Regions from separate parts of the uncultured Intestinibacter sp. genome, predicted to be linked through region 1. Evidence: riboswitches for the same ligand, from Rfam matches in the RefSeq annotation. Region 1 holds a riboswitch; the other holds the start of a gene.
The links. A riboswitch is a leader RNA that binds a small molecule or an ion and turns the genes downstream of it on or off. The one in region 1 is predicted to bind cobalamin.
Positions count from the first base shown of each region.

Region 2: it holds a riboswitch for cobalamin, as region 1 does, so the genes downstream of both, RDX53_RS03375 (NCS2 family permease) here and RDX53_RS03185 (energy-coupling factor ABC transporter permease) in region 1, are expected to answer to the same signal.

Region 1 is NZ_CABQXJ010000009.1:46,742-52,591, forward strand. It holds gene RDX53_RS03180 (nitric oxide reductase activation-like protein) at 1-870, shown strand, start outside; cobalamin riboswitch at 1,118-1,297, shown strand; gene RDX53_RS03185 (energy-coupling factor ABC transporter permease) at 1,539-2,228, shown strand; gene RDX53_RS03190 (energy-coupling factor ABC transporter substrate-binding protein) at 2,228-2,548, shown strand; gene cbiQ (cobalt ECF transporter T component CbiQ) at 2,612-3,310, shown strand; gene RDX53_RS03200 (energy-coupling factor ABC transporter ATP-binding protein) at 3,303-4,118, shown strand; gene RDX53_RS03205 (2-oxo acid dehydrogenase subunit E2) at 4,281-4,715, shown strand; gene RDX53_RS03210 (hypothetical protein) at 4,770-5,189, shown strand; gene RDX53_RS03215 (MATE family efflux transporter) at 5,275-5,850, opposite strand, start outside.
Region 2 is NZ_CABQXJ010000010.1:28,667-34,516, reverse strand. It holds gene glgB (1,4-alpha-glucan branching enzyme) at 1-2,009, opposite strand, end outside; cobalamin riboswitch at 2,190-2,388, shown strand; gene RDX53_RS03375 (NCS2 family permease) at 2,739-4,079, shown strand; gene purE (5-(carboxyamino)imidazole ribonucleotide mutase) at 4,696-5,172, shown strand; gene purC (phosphoribosylaminoimidazolesuccinocarboxamide synthase) at 5,284-5,850, shown strand, end outside.

The sequences.
Region 1 (5,850 bases):
ACTGATGGAGTTTTGAGATCACATTGTGAAAATGCGTTCCAATTAAAATATGTAACTAGACAAAAGGATAATAACTTATTTGAATTTCAATATAAAATGAAGGTATATAGAAGACAAATAAATAAGCTTAGAGAATGTTTTTCTAGATTATTAATAGAAGAAAGTTCGTCTGATAGACTTTATTCTGATTGCGGAACAATATATGCAAATAAAGCGTGGAGAATAGGACGAAGTAGTAATAACAAGATATTTTATAAAGATGTAGACAATGGAAAAGGAAGATATGTTATAGATATACTACTCGATTCAAGTGGTTCACAAACATCAAAACAATTTATGGTTGCGATACAAGCATATATATTATCTGCTGCACTTACACTCGCTGGGATTCCAAACAGAGTTATGGGGTTTCAAAGTTTTCTTGATTATACAATATTAAAACGATTTAGGGATTATAACGATAATGTCAGAAAGTGTGAGGATATATTTGAATATTACTGTTCTGGAAATAATCGAGATGGTCTTGCGATAAAAGCAACTTGTGATGGACTATTAGAAAGAGAAGAAGAAAATAAAATTTTAATTGTACTTAGTGACGGTAAACCAAACGATGTAAAAATAGGTAAAGACAGTTCAAGAAGTATAAGAGGAGAAATGTCTTATAAAGGTATAGTAGGAATTAAAGATACTGCTATGGAAGTTAGAAAAGCTAGAAAAAGAGGAATAATGGTATTAGGAGTTTTTACAGGAAAAGAAATTGACCTAGAGGCAGAAAAGAAAATCTATGGAAAAGACTTTATTTATATAAAAGATATACAGAGATTTTCAGATATTGTATCTACCTATTTGAAAAAGGTAATAATTAACTAGATAACTAAACGGAATTAATAAATTAAAAAAGACTTTATAAGCTATATCAAAAATATAAAATCGTAATTAGAATTAAAAAACAACATATTATATAGTTAAACTTACATAATCATATAATTACAATGTAATATTAATTTAAAATATAAAAAGATTATAGACTATAACAAATTGGAATTGTGAAAACCATCACATTTTGTCTGTTTATGCTATACTTTAAATATATTCTCAAGATGGAATATGTTGGTATTAAAATTAAAATTTTTTAGGTTCTACATTAGATTAATAGGGAAAGAGGTGTAAATCCTCTACAGCCCCCGCTACTGTAATGTTGACGATTCCCTCAGTTACCACTGTGATCTAAAATCATGGGAAGGGAGGGATAGAATGAGACTAAGTCAGGAAACCTGCCTAATAAATAAAAGAATTTCTCCGGGGTTGGAGATAATATCTTAATTAAGGAATAATTTTTAAACTTATTTAAGGATATTGCCTAACTCAGAGTAGTTAGGTTTTTTATTTTTAGAATTATTATTTAAATAATGGGAGTTATAGACAAAATTTATTATCATAAATAAGATATTATCAGTTCTTAATACACAACATTTTCAAATATATTATTTTTAAGGGGTAGGTAAATGAGATTACAAAAGACTAATGTGAAATGGTGTATGTTAGCAGCATTTATGCTAGTATTAGCTCCGACAGTTTCAGGCGCTATGCATATTATGGAAGGATTCTTACCAGTAAAATGGGCAGTAATTTGGTATGTACTATTTATACCATTCTTTGTTGTAGGTTTAAAAAATATAACAAAAGTAGTAAAAGAACATCCAAAGAAAAAATTATTGCTAGCTTTATGTGGTGCATTTGTATTTGTGCTTTCAGCATTAAAAATACCTTCTGTAACAGGAAGTTGCTCACATCCAACAGGGGTAGGACTAGCATCAATATTATTTGGACCTAGCGTAACAGTTGTATTAGGAACAATAGTGTTATTATTCCAAGCGTTATTATTAGCTCATGGGGGAATAACAACTTTAGGCGCAAATGCATTTTCAATGGCGATATTTGGGCCAATCATATCATATTTAATTTGGAAATTATGCAAAGATAAAATCAATAAAAATGTTGCAGTATTTTTAGCAGCATCAATAGGAGATTTAGCTACATATACTTTAACTTCATTACAATTAGGGTTAGCATTCCCTGATCCAGTTGGTGGATTTGCAGTATCTGCTATTAAATTCTTAGGAATATTCTTTATAACTCAAATTCCAATAGCAATAGCAGAAGGGTTATTAACAACTATAATCTATAACTTTATAACTGAAAATGAAGATAAGGAGGTACTAGCATAATGACAACTCATGAAACAAAATCAAAAAAAGGTAATAGTACAAAATTAAATATAATACTATTACTATTAGTATTAGCTATAATAGTAGTGCCTCAAGTAATACAAAGTGATGCAGAATTTGGTGGAGCAGATGGTGAAGCTGAAGCAGCTATCACAGAAATAAATCCAGATTATCAACCATGGTTTAGCAGTTTCTTTGAACCAGCTAGTGGAGAAATCGAAAGTTTACTATTCGCATCTCAAGCAGCACTAGGTGCTGGTATAGTTGGTTACTACATAGGAGCTACTAGAACTAAACATAAAATGAGGGAAGAAAAATAATTTATAATACATTTAGTTTAAGGTATTAGTGAATTCAAATAAATTTAGAAAGAAGATAAATTAATGATAATAGATGATTATGCTTATAAGAATAAATTATTTAAGGTTAACCCTAATATAAAATTTAGTGTAGGTATGTTATTTTTAATAATATCATTAATTAGTCCTTACAACATATTATCAGTATTGATAATATTAGGTATGAGTATTACAATAGTTGGAATTGCCAAAATAGAGGTAAAAGACTATATACATTTAATAAAAATACCATTTGCATTTTTATTAATAAGTATAATTATGATTTTAATAAACTTTTCAACTGATAAATCGATTTTACTTCATTATATAAAAGTGGGAAATTTATATATAGGTGTTTCTAATACATCTATAGACACATCTATACATTTGTTTTTCAGGGCATTGTCTTGTTTAACATGCATATATTTTATAATGTTGACAACACCTTTTAATCAACTTATATTTATATTCAAAAAATTACACTTGCCAGATGTAGTTTTAGAGATATCAATGCTTATGTATAGATTCATATTTATATTTATGGAGGAAGTATTAGATATAAGAACTTCCCAAGAACTTCGCTTTGGATATATAAATTTAAAAAATGGATACCATTCATTTGGGCTTTTAGTAAATATGTTATTCAAGCGAATGATGATAAGATATGATGAAATGAGTATAGCCTTAGATATGAAATTATTTGATGGTACATTCCATATAGTAGGGGATAGTAAAGATGTTTAAAATAAATAATTTAACATATCAATATGATAAAACAAGAAAAGCACTCGACAATGTAAGTATGGACTTTAATAAAGGTGACATTATCGGAATCATTGGATCTAATGGTTCTGGCAAATCAACTTTATTTAATAACCTTATGGGGATATTAAAATCTACAGAAGGAGAAATACTCTATAATGGAGAACAAATAAAGTATGATAAGAAAAGCTTATATAATCTAAGAAAGGAAGTTGGAATAGTATTTCAAGATCCTGAAAAGCAGATATTTTACTCAATGGTTTATGATGATATAGCTTTTGCACTTAGAAATATAGGTATGGATGAAAAAACAATAAAAGATAGAATCCATACTGCTTTAGAAGCAGTCAATGGTTTACAATTTATAGATAGACCAGTTCATAATTTGAGCTTTGGTCAAAAGAAAAGAGTTGCAATAGCATCCGTAGTAGCTATGGAAAATAAATTAGTATTATTAGATGAACCTACAGCAGGTTTGGATCCAATAAGTACTAGAGCTATTGTAGATATAATAAAAGGTCTTAATGATAGAGGTGTAAAAATCATAATATCAAGTCATGATATGAATTTAATTTATGAAATATGTGACTATGTATATGTACTGAATCAAGGAGTTTTAATAAATGAAGGTACAAGAGCTGAAGTTTTCGTAAATGAAGAAAAAATAAACGAAGCAGGACTTGAGTTACCTTGGCTTGTAAAACTTCACAAAAATATGGGATTACCTCTATTTCCAAAAGAAGAAGACCTATACAGCTTTTGGAATAAACAAGCACAGAAGACTGTATAAATGAGAACGCCCTCAACCTATTTTATGACAAAATAGTTTGAAAATAAAATAACCCTTAACCTATAATAGGTACCCCAGGATTACTCCAAAAATCTCTGGGGATTTTTTTTATACTTTTCTAGATAAGCTATACTTTGTATAACTTTAATAATGTATATAATAATGATAAAGGTATTTTCAGAAGGACTAAAATATGCTCCAAAATTAAATGCACATATATCTTATAATAAAGATACAAAAGAAGGTGAAATAAGAACTATAGAAAATATAAATGTAAATATGCCTTGGATTTTACCAAGTGGAAAAATGATGACAATAACTATATCTAATATTGGTTCAACATATAGAGAACAAAGGGGAACAATTTCAATGTTAGATATTATTCCACCACAGGTTTGTGTGATTGGATTTGTTGCAATTCAAGAAAAGCCGGGAGTATATACAAATGAACAAGGAGAAAAAACTATTGGAATTAGAAAAATACTTCCAATATGTATTGCATTTGATCACAGAGCATTAGATTTTGGAGAGGTTATACCATTTATAAAAAAACTAGATAGCATATTTGAAAATCCAGATATAATAGGCGAATTGTAATGAAAATTTAAAGTAAAAGGGGGTGTCATACTAAGAAATAGAGCGATGCCCTTTTTGTTAAAAAAAATAAATCCCAAGTTCAAAAGATCTTGGAATTTTTTGTATAATAATTGTATGGCCAAACACAATACTATACAAGTAGATTATACTATTTCAAAAAATAATTATCAATTAAAATCATTATTAAATATTGATTCTTTAATACCAAAAGATGATTCTGTGAGGTTGTTAAGTCAAATTATAGAGGAGATGAATTTAGAAAAATTATATCAGACTTATTCTCGTATTCGAGGAAATTCAGCAACCCCAAGACAACTTTTGAAAATTGTAATATACGCAAATATGAATAATATATCCTCATTTATATTAAAATGTGAAAATGATTTTGGAATCAAAGTAATTTACAAAAATAAGATTAAAAAGTATCATTTGAAAAAACTCTTAAAAAAGCTTAAACGCTTATCAATTAAATAAAATATAGTTTTTGTCCATGATAAAGGAAGAAGGAAATTACTTATTCAAAAACAGATAAAAGCAACATCTTCTTTTTACTTTAAGGTTATGCGGCCTCTAATTCTTTTTTAGCAAACATATTATCATACATATATTCTTTTCTGTATTTATAAATATAAATTAAAGATATAAGTAAAGTAACTATTTCTGCAAAAGGAACTACCATCCATACTCCATTTACTCCGAAGAAGTTAGGGAATATAATCATTCCAACTATAAATAATATAAATGTTCTAAGTGATGATATAATAGCAGACACTTTCCCATTAGAAAATGCAGTAAACATTCCAGATGCAAATATATTTATACCATTAGATAAAAAACCAAATGAGAATATCATAAAAGCATTTTTTGTAATACCGAATAAAGAGCTTTCTTTTGGTGTAAATATAGTTATAAGAATATCAGCATTTTGTCTAGATAAAACAAATGTAAATACTGCGAATACAGAAATTATAACTAAACTATACTTTATAATATTCTTTAACTGATTTTCATTTCTACTTCCATAATTAAAACTTATTCTAGGTTGCACACCAGAAGTGAATCCCATATAAGCTGAGTTTAACAATAATTGTATATATAAAATTATAGTTATTGATGCGACACCATCTTCACCTAA
Region 2 (5,850 bases), on a different contig from region 1:
CCAGCTAATTCTTTCTTAGAAAGATGGACTGGATTTTCTAATAGAGTATATTTTACATCAACATGTGGAGTGTGAGTATTTTTACAGTGTAGATGTCCGGCATCTTGGTGCCAAAGGTCAACAGATTCTACTATTTCTGGTATTTGTTCACTTTTACCACCGTATTTTAGCCAGTCAGTATTTAAAATTAATTCAAGTTTTACTGATTCATCAAATCTAACTTCATAATTTTCGTAATCATCACAAAAAGCATTTAAGAAAATAACAATTCTCTCATCACCATAAATTCTTTCATATACATATACACATTTCTCCATATCATCAGCTTGAATCCACTTATAAGATTTATCTGAGTATTCATTTTTATATAAAAGAGGAGAATAAATGTAATAACCATTAAGATCAGATATAAATCTATGGAAAGAATCGTGAGCAGGATATTTTAATAAATCCCAGTCAAGAGGCTTTGTTTCATCCCATTCTCTAAAATGTCCAAGTTCATTACCCATAAAGTTTAATTTTTTGCCTGGGTGTGTAAACATGTAAGTATAAAGAAGTTTAGCTTGTCTAAACTTATCTTCATAAGAGCCCCACATTTTATCTAATATAGTTCTTTTTCCATGAACAACTTCATCATGTGAAAAAGGTAGAAGGAATTTTTCGTTATAAAAATACATCATAGAGAATGTTATTTGATGATATGCTTGTCTTCTTTCCCAAGGTGATTTTTGAAAATATGAAAGAGTATCATTCATCCATCCCATATCCCACTTATAATCAAAACCAAGACCACCATCTTCAACAGGTTCAGTAACTTTAGGATAATTTGTTGAATCCTCTGCAATCAACATAATATCTTTATGATTTTCTTGAAGGTGTTGGTTCATATTTTTTAAAAACTCAATACCGCCTTCATTTATACCTCTGTTAGAGTCGCCCTTCCAATAAATAAGGTTGCTTATAGCATCCATACGAAGACCATCAATGTGGTAAACTTCAATCCAAAAGTTTGCAACAGATTGAAGGAAACTTTTTACTTCGCCTCTGTAATAATTAAAGCTATGAGAGCCCCATTCAGTATATCCAGTGTCGTGACTTGGATATTCATAAAGTGCACCACCGCCAAATCTTCCTAGTGAATAAGAATCAAGCGCAAAATGAACAGGGACATAGTCCATAATTACACCTATATTTTCCCTATGGCATAAATCAATAAAAGCCATTAGATCTTCAGGTTTACCATATCTAGCAGTTGGGCTAAAGAAACCTGTTATTTGGTATCCCCATGAACAATCAGATGGATGTTCACACAAAGGAAGGATTTCTATATGAGTATAGTTATTTTCCTTTACATATTTTATAAGCTCTGGAGCTATTTCCATATAGTTAAACCATCTCTCTGTAATATCTATCGGTTGATTCAAATCGTACTCACTATTTATATAGTTTTCTAATTTTAGGTCATGCCCAAGTTGGTCCGCACTTATACTATTATCAGCTCCTACATTGGCACATTGTTTAATAACTCTTGCCCTTGAAACTTCTTCATTACTTTTATGTTTCCATGAACCGAAGTGAAGTTCATAGATGTTTAGTGGTCTATCTAAGTTTTTACTTCTGTTTTCCATCCAGTTTTGGTCGTTGAATTTATATGTACTTAAGTCCACAATTCTAGATGCATTTTTAGGTCTAAGTTCCATATAAAATGCATATGGATCAGTTTTTTCTACGCAATTACCGTACTGGTCGAATACTAAATATTTATAATACATCCCCAATTTAGCATCCTCTGAGAAGTAAGTAAATATACCACTACTTCCCATTTGTGTCATTTTCCCCTTATTTCCATCCCAATCATTGAAGTCACTTACAACTTGTACTTCTTTTGCATCGGGGGCATAAACCCTGAAAATAATTCCTTTAATACCATTCTCCCTACTAACATGAGCCCCAAAAAACTCATAAGCATCAAACATAGTTCCGCAATAAAAATCATGCATGTTTTTCATATGTTTATCATCCTTTCTAAATATATTTAGTGGGTTTTTATTTATACTTTTATTATATATAAAACCTCTTTATAAGAACAACAAAATTAAGTATAAACCAATAAAAAACTCACTCTTGTATGGTGAAAAGATTTATTGACAAATAATTCCATCTTGTGTTAGTATTTTATCATAGAAATGAATATTATTATGATATTAAGTGGTCAAATTTTATGAGAAATTTGAATAAAAGGAAATTAGGTTAGAATCCTAAGCGATCCGGTCACTGTAATCTAGGGAGCAATACTTAATATATCCATTGCATGCCATTTGTATGTGAGAAGGGAAGTAACGCGTTGATCTGTAAGCCAGGAAGCCTGCTTAATATTAATTTTATTAGGAGAGCTTCCGCGAGAGCACCACCTAAATATCATGATAACCAAGGGATTATTCTATACTTTTTTAATATAAAAGAATTTAATTTTAAGTTTATTTAAAATTTATTTTGATTGAAAGAGTATAAAATGAAATCTTTGAGTATATAAGATATTAGTGGTGTCTACTTTATTTGAAGTAGGCACTTTTTAATTTTAATAAAATTTTATAATTATAGAGAATATATTATATATATTCCTTATAGTTTAAAAATTGGACTCTCCTCAAAATTGAATAAATTTATATATTTCATTTCTAGACTATATTTATTTCTAGTTTTGATAAAAGAGGTATCAAATTATAAGGGGGAGAGATATGCAAGTTACACAGGAAAAAGTAAGTCAAAAAGGTATACTAGAGAAAGTATTTAAGTTAAGTGAGCATGGTACAAATGTCAAAACTGAGGTTATAGCTGGTTTAACTACATTTATGACGATGGCATACATACTAGCAGTAAACTCAAATATGTTAGCAGATGCTGGAATGGATGCAGGTGCAGTATTTGTTGCAACTGCATTATCAGCTACGGTTGCATGTTTTGTTATGGCGTTTTTATCAAATTATCCAATTGCTCTTGCTCCAGGGATGGGACTAAATGCATTTTTTGCATATACAGTAGTTTTACAAATGGGATATACATGGCAAATGGCATTATTGGGTGTATTTATAGAAGGAATTTTATTTATTATTTTAACTGTTACAAATTTAAGAGAACAGATAATAAATTGCATTCCAAATGATCTTAAAAATGCAGTTACAGCAGGGGTGGGATTATTTATCGCTGCTGTTGGAATGAGCAATGCGGGGCTTATAAGTACAGCAAGTGGAACATTAGCATTAGCAAATATGCATGACCCACTTGTAATATTGACAGTAGCTGGTCTAGTTATAGCAGGAATATTAGTATGTAAAAATGTAAAAGGAGCATTATTATTATCTATATTGCTTACATCATCAATTGGAATGATTACAGGTATAGTCGCTTTGCCAAGTGCAATAGTATCATTTAACATTCCATCATTAGCTCCTACTTTTATGCAGGCTTTTACAGTTCCAGTAGAGCAAATATTTAGTTTAGATATGGTGATAGTAGTATTTACTTTCTTATTTATGGATTTATTTGATACTGTAGGATTTTTAGTAGGTGTAGCTGCTAAAGGAGAATTAATCGACGAAAATGGAAAAATACCTAAAGCAAAACAAGCTATGTTGGCAGATGCAATCGGAACTACAATAGGGGCTATGCTTGGTACATCAACAGTTACATGTTTTATGGAGAGTACAGCAGGGATAAGCGAAGGTGGAAAAACAGGATTAACAACATTTACTGTTGGAATATTATTTGTATTATCTTTATTTTTAGCACCTCTATTTATAGCTATTCCATCACAAGCCACAGGAGCAGCACTTGTAATTGTAGGTGTTATGATGGCAAGTTGTTTTAAAGATATTGATTTCGATGATTATACAAATGCTATACCAGCGTTTTTAACATTTATATTAATGCCACTTACTAATAGTGTTGGTGATGGAATAATATTCGGTATAGTATCTTATACTTTATTAAAATTAGTTACTAATAAAAAAGAAGATATAAATATTTCATTAATAATATTGAGTATAATATTTATATGTAGATTTATATTCTTAAAGTAAATGACTCATAGTAAATAAAAATTATAAAAAAGTATTTAAGGGATTTGAATTATAGAGAAAAGCTGTTGCATAAATTGAGGGGATTTTATGCAACAGCTTTTTGATTCTATTTATTTTTGATTTTTAATATAATATAAAATGATTTTATTATAGTAAAAATATTTAAAAGTTTAAAAAAAATATCACAATATATCAAAAAAGATGTAAAATGTAGATATCAGATGTATTTCAAACATACCAATCTATTAGTAATTAAAAATTAAGATTGCTAAATCTCACAAAAATAAATTCAGAATATAAAATATCAAAATTATCACCAAGGGATTATAAAACTAAAAGTTTTAAGTAATAGAATTTAAAATTAAATTTTAAAATTATAACAGGCTTAATTGGAATGTTCGTAATTTTAATTGAAATTAATAATAAATCTAATTAGCATATAGTATTGTTAATAAAAAATTTAATTTATGAAAAAATACATTGATAAACTATGAATATTAATATAAAATACAAGTGTATAGTTCGTTAAAATAATTTTGAAAATTAATAAAGACTTTTTAATTTGATGAAAAATAAAAATTTATATAAGTATATTATTAATGGAGGCAAATAAATTATGAAAGTTGCAATCGTTATGGGATCTAAATCAGATTACTCTAAGTTAGAAGAAGGAATTAATTTTTTAAAAAAATATGATGTAGAAGTAATTGTAAGGATATTATCTGCACATAGAACGCCGAAAGAATTAGTTTCTTTTATAGAATCAATAGAAGATGAAGTTGATGTGATAATAGCGGCAGCAGGAAAAGCAGCTCATTTACCGGGAGTTATTGCTGCATCAACATTAATACCGGTAGTTGGATTACCAATAAAATCATCTACTATGGATGGTATGGATTCATTACTATCTATGGTTCAGATGCCAAAAGGAATACCAGTAGCTACAGTAACGATAGATTCAGGATTAAATGCAGCATTGATGGCAATGCAAATAATGAGCATAAAATATCTTAAATTAAAACAAGACTTAAAATTATACAGAAAAGAAATGGAACAAAAAGTATTAGACGATGATAAAAGTATAAATCAATAAATAAAAATTAAAGTACATAAGCAATATAGTGACAATAGATAATAGAAACTCAAAGAAAAACTTATTAATAAAAGAATAATAAAAATTTATAAAATTTGGGAGGTAATAACAATGTTATTATATGAAGGAAAGGCAAAGCAAGTTTATAGTACAGATAATGAAAATGAATATATAGTTTATTATAAAGATGATGCAACTGCATTTAATGGTGAAAAAAAAGCATCAATCCAGTCAAAAGGCATTTTAAATAATAAAATATGCACGATAATGTTTGAAACATTAGAAAAAGCAGGAATAAAAACACATTTCATAAAAGCTTTATCAGATAGAGAACAATTAGTAAAAAAAGTTACAATCCTACCACTTGAAGTTATAGTAAGAAATATCACAGCAGGTTCTTTCTGTAAGAGATACGGAGTAGAAGAAGGAATCGTATTAGACAAACCAATATTTGAAATGTCATATAAAAATGATGAATATGGCGACCCACTTGTAAATGATGACCATGCAATAGCATTAAAATTAGCAACTCAAGAAGAGATAGATTATATCAGAGAACAAACTCTAAAAATCAATGAAATCATGAAGGAATTTTTCTTAAAATTAAATTTAAAATTAGTTGACTTCAAACTAGAATTCGGAAAAGATACAGATGGAAATATAATATTAGCAGATGAA